2 regions of the Serinicoccus shuyuelongi genome follow, and region 2 is predicted to be linked to the other one. Evidence: predicted binding sites of a transcription regulator. Region 2 holds the regulator's gene; the other holds the start of a gene.
What was found. The regulator HrcA, encoded in region 2, represses chaperone genes, less so after heat shock. The targets are predictions, from matches to a motif close to TTNGCACTCGNNNNNNNCGAGTGCNAA.

Region 1: a site for HrcA is predicted at 2,693-2,719, ahead of ACI3EY_RS11870 (DNA polymerase III subunit beta family protein). Genes of this name have one in related genera too.

What each region holds. Positions count from the first base shown of each region.
Region 1 is NZ_JBJFZU010000010.1:7,856-13,327, forward strand. It holds gene ACI3EY_RS11850 (carbohydrate kinase family protein) at 1-519, opposite strand, end outside; gene glpX (class II fructose-bisphosphatase) at 519-1,541, opposite strand; gene ACI3EY_RS11860 (DUF4245 domain-containing protein) at 1,631-2,236, shown strand; gene ACI3EY_RS11865 (exodeoxyribonuclease VII small subunit) at 2,274-2,624, opposite strand; gene ACI3EY_RS11870 (DNA polymerase III subunit beta family protein) at 2,730-3,755, shown strand; gene ACI3EY_RS11875 (hypothetical protein) at 3,752-4,009, shown strand; gene xseA (exodeoxyribonuclease VII large subunit) at 3,999-5,234, opposite strand; gene ACI3EY_RS11885 (alpha/beta fold hydrolase) at 5,282-5,472, shown strand, end outside.
Region 2 is NZ_JBJFZU010000006.1:99,533-105,004, reverse strand. It holds gene ACI3EY_RS09655 (DUF4870 domain-containing protein) at 1-152, opposite strand, end outside; gene ACI3EY_RS09650 (DUF3097 family protein) at 158-1,030, opposite strand; gene fumC (class II fumarate hydratase) at 1,055-2,467, shown strand; gene hrcA (heat-inducible transcriptional repressor HrcA) at 2,585-3,604, shown strand; gene dnaJ (molecular chaperone DnaJ) at 3,697-4,815, shown strand; gene ACI3EY_RS09630 (16S rRNA (uracil(1498)-N(3))-methyltransferase) at 4,820-5,472, shown strand, end outside.

The DNA.
Region 1 (5,472 bases), on a different contig from region 2:
GTCGCTGCGGCCGATGCACTCCTCGATCCGCTGCCGGGCGTCGGTGGGCGAGCCCATGATCGAGGGCCGGGCGTTGGGGTCGTAGGACACGGTGGCGTGCTGCCGGGCGTCGGCCATGAGCCGGGCCACCGCGGACCCACCGGGCTCGAGGGTCGCCGCGATCGAGCCGGTGTGGACGTGGCCGATCCCGTCCAGCTGCTGCGGTCCGAGCCGCCAGGACAGGTCGAAGTCGTAGGTGGCGACCGCGTCCGCGTCCAGGTGGGCGGTGGCGGTCGAGGTGCGCGGTGCCTCCATCGACCCGTCCGTGAGCTCGACCCCGTGGCGCTCCAGGTGCTCGCGGACCCGGTGCCCGTGCTCGTCGTCGCCCAGGTATGCCGCCAGCCGGGTCGGGTGCCCGAGCGCGGACAACCCGATCGCGACGTTGGCGGGGGAGCCGCCCACGTGCTCGCTGCGCTCGCCGTCCCCGTGCGGCACGACGATGTCGATGAGTGCCTCACCCACGGTGAGCACACCGGCCATCAGCGGGACTCCGGGGAGAGCGCGTCGGCGATCGCGGCCACCTTGTCCAGGCGGTGGTGGGAGGTGATCTCGCGGATGGTGCCGGAGCGCGAGCGCATCACCAGCGAGTGGGTGACCGCAGTGCCGGAGCCGTAACGGACGCCGCCCAGCAGCTCACCGGTGGTGATCCCGGTCGCCACGAAGAAGCAGTTGTCGCCGGTCACCAGGTCGTCCGTGGACAGCACGCGGTCCAGGTCGTGACCGGCGTCGATCGCCTTCTGGCGCTCGTCGTCGTCCTTGGGCCACAGCCGGCCCTGGATCACGCCGCCCATGGCCTTCATGGCGCAGGCGGTGATGATGCCCTCGGGGGTGCCGCCGATGCCGATGAGCATGTCCACCGACGAGTCCTCCCGGGCGGCGGCGATCGCGGCCGCGACGTCACCGTCGGTGATGAAGCGCAGCCGCGCCCCGGCCTCCCGTACCTCTTCGGTGTAGCGGTCGTGCCGGGGGCGGTCGAGCATGATGACGGTGAGGTCCTCGACATAACGCTTCTTGGCCCGCGCGATCCGGCGCAGGTTCTCGTGCACCGGCAGGCGGATGTCGACGCGGTCGGCCACGTCGGCCCCGACCACGAGCTTGTCCATGTAGAAGACGGCGGACGGGTCGTACATCGTCCCGCGCTCGGACACCGCCATCACGGCGATCGAGTTGTCCATCCCCTTGGCGGTCGGGGTGGTCCCGTCGATCGGGTCCACCGCGACGTCCACCGCGGGACCGGACCCGTCGCCGACGTGCTCGCCGTTGAAGAGCATCGGCGCCTCGTCCTTCTCGCCCTCACCGATGACGACCACGCCGTCCATCGCGACCTGGGAGATGACCTTGCGCATCGCCTCCACCGCGGCGTTGTCGGCGAGCAGCTTGTCCCCGCGGCCCACCCAGCGTCCGGCGGCGAGCGCGGCGGCCTCCGTGACGCGCACCAGCTCCAGCGCGAGGTTGCGGTCGGGGAGCACCTGGTCGGTGGTCTTGGGTGAACGGTCGGCCATGAGCGACTCCTTCGTCGGCGGTGCGCGTCGTCAGACTATCGGGTGCGCCGGGTCCGGGGGCCACCCTGGTCGGATGCGACCATAGGGGGGTGAGCAGCGCATCGCAGGCCCCCTCCTCGGGCGCCCCGACGTCCCCCGCCCCGGACCGACGTCGCCAGCGCCTCGCCTCCTACACGATCCGCAACATGGTCTACTCCACGCTCATCGTGCTGGCCCTGGTGCTGGTGTGGTGGTCGCTGACCTACAACCCGACCGAGCCGCAACCCCGCAGGGTCGAGGTGACGACCACCGCGTCCTACGCCGCGGAGCAGGCCGCGTGGCCGGTCTGGGTGCCGGAGGTCGGCGAGGGATGGACCCCGACCGTGGCCTGGTTCGAGCCGCTCGAGCAGCTGCCGACCTGGCACGTGTCCTACGTGACACCGGAGGGGGAGTACCTTGCGATCCACCAGGCCTCGGACGCCTCCCCGGACTGGGAGGACTCGGTGCTCTCCGGCGCCGAGCCCGTCGGCGAGCAGGTGCTGCCGGGGCCGGTGGGGGAGCAGGCCTGGCAGGCCTGGGAGGCCGACTCCGGCAACGCGGAGAACGCCTGGGTGCTGGGGCCGGAGGTCACCGGTGGGGCGACCGTGGTGGTGCACGGCACGGCCGGGCAGGCCGAGGCGGAGGAGCTGCTGAGGGCGGTCCGGGCCCAGGAATGATGACCGGGTCCTCAGGACCCGGTGCTCGGGAGGGTGCTCAGCGCTCGGGCTCGGCAGCGGGTGTGGCCTCGGTGGCCGTGACCTGCTCACCCTCGCCGGTCGCGGGGTCCTGCTCCGGGGTGGCCGCGGAGTCGCCCTCGGCCGGCTCTCCGGCGTCCTCGCCACGCCGGGTGGCGCGGTCCAGGGTCTCCTGAGCGGCGTCGAGCTTGCCCTGGCAGTGGGCCGCCAGCTCCTCGCCGCGTTCCCAGAGGGCCATCGACTCCTCCAGGGGCACCTGACCCGACTCGATACGCGCCACCAGCGCGACCAGCTCGTCGCGGGCCTGCTCGTAGCTCAGTTCGTCCACCGGGGCGGGCGGGGTCGTGTCGTCGGCTGCGGGTGAAGTCACGGTCCCACCGTACGCGGCCGGGACTGCAGCAGCGACGGAGCGCTCGACGTGCTGGACGTGCTGGACGTTTGACCCTCACCCAGGTCGAGGGCGGAGCCTGGGCTCATGGACCCCCACCTCCTGCCCATCGGCGAGATGTCCAGGCGCAGCGGCCTGGGCGTGAGCGCGCTGCGCTTCTACGACCGGCACGGGTTGCTGCCGCCCGCCCGGGTCGACCCGGTCACCGGCTACCGGCGCTACCAGGAGGACCAGGTGCCTCGTGCCCGGATGCTCGCCGGGATGCGTCGGGTGCAGATGCCGCTGGCCGAGATGGCGGCGGTGCTCGAGGCCGGCGCGGACACCGAAACCGTGCGGGACCTGCTGGGCGCCCACGTCCGGCGCCTGGAGCGGGGGCTCGAGCAGGCCCGCACCCAGCTGGCGCGGGTGACGGCTCTGGCCGGGGACGTGGTGGGCGCGGTGCCGGTGGACGCCGCCGGCCTCGGGTCGTCTCTGCGCGCCGTCCGGTATGCCGTCTCCACCGACTCCCGCTTCCCGGAGCTGGGCGGGGTGCTGCTGGAGTGCCTGGGGGACGAGCTGCGGGTGGTGGCCACGGACCGGTACCGGCTGGCGCTGGCCTCGACCCGGCTCCGGGCGACGGCGCCGTGGCCGGTTTCGGTGGTGCTCGGGGCGGACGGGGTGGACGACCTGCTGGCGCAGCTCCCGGAGGAGGGGCAGGTGGAGCTCGTGGTGGCTCCGGGGCAGCTGCGGGTGCGTCCCGAGGCAGGGCCCCCGCTCCAGGTCCCGCTCGTCCCCGAGGCCGACTACCCCGACTACCGAGTCGTGCTGGAGACGGTGCCCGGGGGACAGGTGATGGGTGACCTCGGCGAGCTGGCGCAGGCGCTCGACGACGGGCTCGACGGGGACGACAGGGACGATGTAGAGGACGGCCACGCCGAGAGCCGGCAGGGGCGGCCCGCTCCGTTCGCCCTGGGGGAGCGGCGGGTCGACCGGACCTACCTGCGGGAGGCGGTGGAGCAGGTGGGCCCCGGGGGGCAGTTGAGGCTGCCGTCCGACCTGGGCCCCTGGCTGCTGCAGGACGAGAGCGGCTCCCGGCTCGCCCTGGTGATGCCGCTGGCGCCGGAGCGCCCGTGAGCGTGCTGATGCACCTGTGCCGGACCTGCCGGCACCGGGCCACCTCGCACCAGGGTGGTGACCGCGGCTACAGCGGGTGCCGGTGCTGCCGCGGGCCGGGAGACCTCGACCCGGAACCGGTGCTGGTGGCCACCTTCACGATGCCCGGTGGGGCCCGCGAGCCGCTTCACCCACCGGGGAGCCTCTGGAACGCCGGGACCACGCACCAGCTGCGGCTCTGCGACTGTCCGGCCTGCCGACGAGCTAGCGGGTGACCGGCCGCACCGCGAAGTCGCCGTGGGCCACGCTCACCCGCAGCAGCTCGTCCGCCGCGACCTCCTCGCGGTCGCGGACGATCCGGCCGTCGCCGTGGCGTACGACGGCATACCCCCGCTCGAGGATGTGCTGGGGGGACACCGCGCGCAGGTGCCGGGCCAGCTGCTCGCTGCGGTCGCGCTCGCGGTCCAGGCGGGAGCTGAGCAGCGCCTGCCCGCGCGTGCGCGTCGCGGCCAGCTCCCGACGGTGCTGGGCCACGATGGCGGCCCGGTCTGCCATCACCGGACGGCCCATCACGTCGCGCACCCGGTCGCGCTCGCGGCCGATCCGGGCGGTGAGCGCGCGCCGGGCACGGGCGCGGACGGTGAGCAGCCCCCGCTGCTCGTCGGCGACGTCGGGGACCACCGAGGCGGCGGCGTGGGTGGGGGTAGAGGCCCGCAGGTCGGCGACGAAGTCGACCAACGGGGAGTCGCTCTCGTGGCCGATCGCCGAGACCACCGGCGTCCCGGCCTGCGACACCGCCCGGACGAGCGCCTCGTTGGAGAAGGGCAGCAGGTCCTCGAAGGAGCCCCCGCCACGGGCCAGGATGATGACGTCGACCTCGTCCAGGGCGTCGAGCTCGCGCAGCGCGGCGCAGACCGCAGGCACCGTGTCGGTGCCCTGGACGGCGACCTGACGGACCTCCACCCGGGCCGCCGGCCAGCGACGGTGGACACCGGCCAGGACGTCCCGTTCGGCGGCGGTCGCGCGGCCCGTCACCAGCCCGATCCGACGGGGCAGGAAGGGCAGCGGCCGTTTGCGGGCCTGGTCGAAGAGACCCTCGCTGCGGAGCAGCTGCTTGAGGTGCTCGAGCCGGGCGAGCAGCTCTCCGACGCCGACGTGCCGCATCTGCCGTGCCTCGAGCTGCAGGGTGCCCCGCTTCGCCCAGAAGCTCGGCTTGGCGTGCACGACCACCCGGGCGCCGGGCTCCGGCGGGGCCGGCATCGCGTCGAGCGCGCCCGTCGGGATGGCCACCGACAGCGACATGTCGACGTCGGTGTCGCGCAGGGTGAGGAACGCCGTGGACATCCCCGGGCGACGGTTGAGCTGGACGATCTGTCCCTCGACCCACAGCGGCGACATCTTGTCCACGTAGTCGCTGATCTTCATCGTGAGCGTGCGGACCGGCCACGGTGAGGCCGCGGTGGTGTCCCGGGCGGTGGGGGGCAGCTGCGGCGTCGGCACCCGACCAGGGTATGCCGCCACCGCACCGCTCCCGGCACACTGGGCCGATGCAGAACGCGCGGGGAGCAGTCCCGGACCGGCAGCCGGAGAGCCCGGAGGGCGCCGAGGTCCGCCCCACCGTGGTGCTCGTCCACGGCACCCGGATGAGCAGGGCGCAGTGGGACCGCTACCCGGCCCTGCTGCCGGGGGTGGACGTGCTCAGCGTGGACCTGCCCGGTCACGGGGACCGTGCCGGTGA
Region 2 (5,472 bases):
AGGAAGGGCAACCAGCCGACGCTGATCAGCATCGCCACCGGCGCGGACAGGTGGGCCAGCAGCATCATGGTCCGCTCCTCGCCCTGCGGACGTCCGGCGGGCTGGTTCGGGTACGGCTGCTGACCGCTGGGGGGATAGGGGTTCTGGCTCATGGGGCTCACTCCTCGGGTGGCACGGTGACGAAGTCGATCAACTCTTCGACGCTGGCGAGCAGCGTCGGTTCCAGGTCGCTGTAGGAACGAACGGTGGACAGGATCTTCTTCCACCCCAGGGCCACGTCGGTCTGGCTGGAGTGCGGCCAGCCGAGCTCGGCCAGGATCCCGTGCTTCCAGGACCGGCCGCGCTCGATGACGGGCCATGCGGTCAACCCCAGGCGGGCCGGCTTGACCGACTGCCAGACGTCGACGTAGGGGTGGCCGAGGATGCGCACGTGCGGGCTCAGCCCGGCCGCACCCTGCACGATCCTGCTCTCCTTGGTGCCCGGCACCAGGTGGTCGACCAGGATGCCGAGGCGGGCGTCCCGGTGCGGGCCGAAGCCGCGGATCTCCCCGGCCAGGTCGTCGACGCCGTTGAGCATCTCGACGACCACCCCCTCGCCGCGCAGGTCGTCGCCCCAGACCTTCTCCACCAGCTCCGCGTCGTGCTTGCCCTCGACCCAGATCCGGGAGCCGCTGGCCACCCGCGCCGGTGCCGCCTGGGCCCGGACCGAACCGCTGGCCGTCCGGGCGGCGGCGGAGGCGGCAGCGGCCACCTGCGCGGCCCGTTCGCGGGTGTCCGGGACGAGCACCACGGGTGCGCCGTCGACCAGGAAGCCGGGCCCCAGCGGGAAACCCTTGCGCCGGCCGCGGCGGTCCTCGAGGTGGACCACCTGCATACCCCCGGCCTTCTCGACCGCGACCACGGCGCCGCACCAGCCGGTCTGCACGTCCTCCACCACCAGCCCGGCCTCGGCGACCAGCTCTCTGGCGCGACCCCGCCGGGGTGCGCGCCAGTCGGTGGCCAGGACGTCGGTGCCGTAGCGATCACTCACACCGCCCGACGGTACCGTCTGCACATGAGCACCCGCACCGAGAAGGACAGCATGGGCCCCGTCGAGGTGGCCGCCGACCGCTACTGGGGAGCGCAGACGCAGCGCAGCCTCGGCAACTTCGACATCGGCCGTGACGCCTTCGTGTGGGGTCGGCCGATGATCCGCGCCCTCGGGGTGCTGAAGAAGTCCGCGGCCCGGGCCAACGCCGACCTGGGAGAGCTGGACGCCCTCGACGAGCGGGCGCGGGCAGCCCTGGTCCAGGCGGCGGACGAGGTCGTGCGCGGCGAGCTGGACGAGCACTTCCCGCTGGTCGTCTTCCAGACCGGCAGCGGCACCCAGAGCAACATGAACAGCAACGAGGTGATCGCGCACCGCGCCGACGAGATCCTCACCGGCGAGCTCTCCGCCGAACGCACCGTCCACCCGAACGACCACGTCAACCGTGGCCAGAGCAGCAACGACACCTTCCCGACCGCCATGCACGTGGCCGTGGCCCTGGAGCTGAGCGAGCGCTTGTACGCCCCGGTCGAGCAGCTGCGGGACACGCTGGCTGCCAAGGCGGAGGAGTTCTCCGACGTGGTCAAGACCGGACGCACCCACCTGCAGGACGCCACCCCGCTCACCCTCGGCCAGGAGATCGGCGGTTGGGTGGCCCAGCTCGACTTCGGCCTGGAGCAGGTGCGGCACGCGCACACCGGGGTGCTGCGGCTGGCGATCGGTGGCACCGCGGTCGGCACCGGCCTGAACGCGCACCCCGACTTCGGTACTGCGTGCGCGGCCTACATCGCGCAGGAGACCGGTCAGGACTTCGCCGTGGCCCCCGACCACTTCGCCTCGCTGTCGGCGCACGACGAGCTGGTCGCGGTCAGCGCCGCGCTGCGCACCCTGTCCGGCGCCCTGATGAAGATCGCCAACGATGTGCGCTGGCTTGCCAGCGGGCCGCGGACCGGGATCGGCGAGATCACCATCCCGGAGAACGAGCCGGGCTCGAGCATCATGCCCGGCAAGGTGAACCCGACCCAGTCCGAGGCGCTCACCATGGTCGTCACCCGGGTCTTCGGCAACGACGCCTGCGTGGCCTTCGCCGGCACCCAGGGCAACTTCCAGCTCAACGTCTTCAAGCCGGTGATGGCGCACGCCGTGCTGGAGTCGATCCGGCTGATCGCCGACGGCTGCCGCAGCTTCGACGAGCACTGCGCGTCCGGGATCGAGCCGCACACCGCCAAGATCGAGGAGAACCTCGCCCGCAACCTCATGCTGGTGACCGCGCTGAACCCCCACATCGGCTACGACGCCGCGGCTGCGATCGCCAAGACCGCGCACCGGCAGGGACTGACGCTGCGCGAGGCGGCGCTGGACAGCGGTCTGCTGACCGGCGAGCAGTTCGACGCCTGGGTGGTGCCGGCCGACATGACCCACCCGCGGGCGGTCGACTGACCGCCGCTCGCCCGGTCGGACGCGGGGCTCCGGGTGCCGGACCCCCGAACGGGTAGACTGGCACTCGGGAATGACGAGTGCCAGCAGCGCCACGCCGACCGGCCAGGAGGGAGAACGATGAGCGACGACCGCAGGCTCGAGGTGCTCCGCGCCATCGTGCAGGACTACGTGCGCACCTCCGAGCCGGTCGGGTCCCGGTCCCTGCTGGAGCGCCACCAGCTGGGGGTCTCCGCGGCCACCGTCCGCAACGACATGGCCGTGCTCGAGGAGGAAGGCCTGATCACCGCGCCGCACACCAGCGCGGGCCGGGTGCCCACCGACGCCGGCTACCGGATGTTCGTGGACCGGCTGCAGCAGATCAAGCCGATGACCCGGGCCGAGCGGGCCGCGATCGCCCGCTTCCTGGACGGCGCGGTCGACCTGGACGACGTGGTCTCCCGCACCACCCGGCTGCTCTCCAGCCTGACCCAGCAGGTGGCCGTCATGCAGTACCCCCGGCTGTCCCGGTCGGCGGTGCGGCACGTCGAGCTGGTCCCGGTCGGGGGCACCCGGCTGATGATCGTCCTCATCGTCGACACCGGGCGGGTCGAGCAGCGGGTGGTCGACGTCGGACGCGACCTGACCGGGGACCCGGACGTGGTGGCCCAGCTGCGCGGCGTCGTCAACGAGCTGTCCGTCGGGCAGCGGTTGAACGAGGTGGGCGCCCGCCTGGCCGACGCCGACGAGCGGGTCGCCCCGGCGGACGCCGAGCTGGCCCGCACCGTCGTGGACGCGCTGACCCTGGCGGCGCAGGAGCGTGCCGAGGAGCGGGTCGCTCTGGCCGGCACCGCCAACCTGGCCCGGGTGGGCAGCGACTTCCCGACCTCGCTGTCCCAGGTGCTGGAGGCGCTCGAGGAGCACGTGGTGCTGCTCCGGTTGATGGGCAGCATGGCAACCGTCGACCGGACCGAGGCGGTGGCCGTCGCGATCGGTGCGGAGAACCCCTACGAGCCGTTGCGCACCACCTCCGTCATCGCCACCACCTACGGGACGGCGGGCGGCCTCGGTGTCGTCGGCCCGACCCGGATGGACTACCCGCAGACGATGGCCACCGTCCGTGCCGTCGCCCACTACGTCGCCGACATGCTCGACGGGTGAGCAACCTCACGGCATACCCGAGAAGCACGCACCGTTGACGAGTGCGGACCTGACCTGTTGACCGTTACGCAACCCCAAGGACATGCCACCCCGTGAATGACTACTACACCGACCTCGGAGTCTCCCGCGAGGCCTCTGCCGAGGAGATCAAGAAGGCCTACCGCAAGAAGGCCCGCCAGCTGCACCCGGACGTGAACCCCGGGGCCGAGGCGGAGGCCGAGTTCAAGCGGGTCAGCCAGGCCTACGACGTGCTCGGCGACCAGGCCAAGCGCGCCTCCTACGACCGCGGCCAGGACCCCTACGGCGGGGCCACCGGCGGCTACGGCCAGGGCTTCACCTTCAGCGACATCATGGACGCCTTCTTCGGCGGCACCTCCGCGGGCACCCGCGGCCCCCGCGGCCGGGTCCAGCGTGGCCACGACGCGCTGGTCCGCCTCGACATCGACCTGGCGACCGCCGTCTTCGGCGGCGAGCAGACCCTGCAGATCGACACCGCGGTGGTCTGCAGCACCTGCACCGGGGCCGGCGCCCAGCCGGGCAGCGGCACCCGCACGTGCGACGTGTGCAGCGGACGCGGCGAGGTGCAGCAGGTGCAGCGCTCCTTCCTCGGTCAGGTGATGACCTCCCGTCCCTGCCAGGCCTGCCGCGGCTACGGCGACGTCATCGAGCACCCCTGCTTCGACTGCTCCGGGGAGGGGCGCGTGCGGACCCGTCGCGACCTCACCCTCAAGGTGCCCGGCGGCGTCGACTCCGGCACCCGGATCGCGCTCGCCGGCGAGGGCGAGGTCGGACCGTTCGGCGGCGACGCCGGGGACCTCTACGTCGAGATCGCCGTCGAGGCGCACGACACCTTCCAGCGCCAGGGCGACGACCTGCACTGCACCCTGGAGGTGCCGATGACCGCGGCCGCCCTGGGGGTCACCCTCCCCGTCGAGACCCTGGACGGGCCGGTCGAGGTCGACCTGCGGGCCGGCACCCAGCCCGGCCAGACGATCCGGCTCGACGAGAAGGGCGTCACCCACCTGCGCGGCCAGGGGCGTGGGGACCTCGTCGTCCACCTCGACGTGAAGGTGCCGACCAGGCTCACCGACACCCAGCGCGACCTGCTCGCCCAGCTCGCCGAGAGCCGAGGTGAGTCGGTGCCGACCGGGCGGATGGGCAGCGCCCACTCCCGCAAGCACAGCCTCTGGGACGCCCTGCGGGGTCGCTGACCAGATGAGTGCACCGCTGTTCCTGGTCGATCCCGGGTCGCTCCGGGCGGACGAGTTGCTGCTCGGGGGGGACGAGGGGCGGCACGCCGTCACCGTGCAGCGGATCCGCGCCGGTGAGCAGGTGCTCGTCGCCGACGGCCAGGGCAGCGGCGCGCTCTGCCGGGTCGAGGCGGTGCGCCCGGGAGAGGCCGACCTGGTGGTGCTCGACCGCCTCGACTCCCCGGCGCCGGCCCTCAGGCTGGTGCTGGTGCAGGCCCTGGCGAAGGGGGACCGGGACCACCAGGCCATCGAGGCGGCGACCGAGCTCGACGTGGACGAGGTGGTGCCCTGGCAGGCCGGCCGCAGCGTGGTCCGCTGGCGTGGGGACCGGGGCGTCAAGGCGGCCCGCCGGTGGGAGCAGGTCCTGCGGGCCGCGACCAAGCAGTCCCGCCGGCTGCGGGTCCCGGTGCTGGGGGAGACGGTGGAGCTGTCCGCCCTGCTGGAGCGGGTGCAGACCGCGGACCTGGCCCTGGTGCTGCACGAGGAGGCGACCCGCCCGCTGTCGGACGTGCCGCTGCCCGAGGCGGGGGAGGTGCTGCTGGTGGTCGGCCCGGAGGGGGGCGTCTCGCCGGACGAGCTGGACGCCCTGACCGGGGCGGGGGCATACCCGGTGCGGCT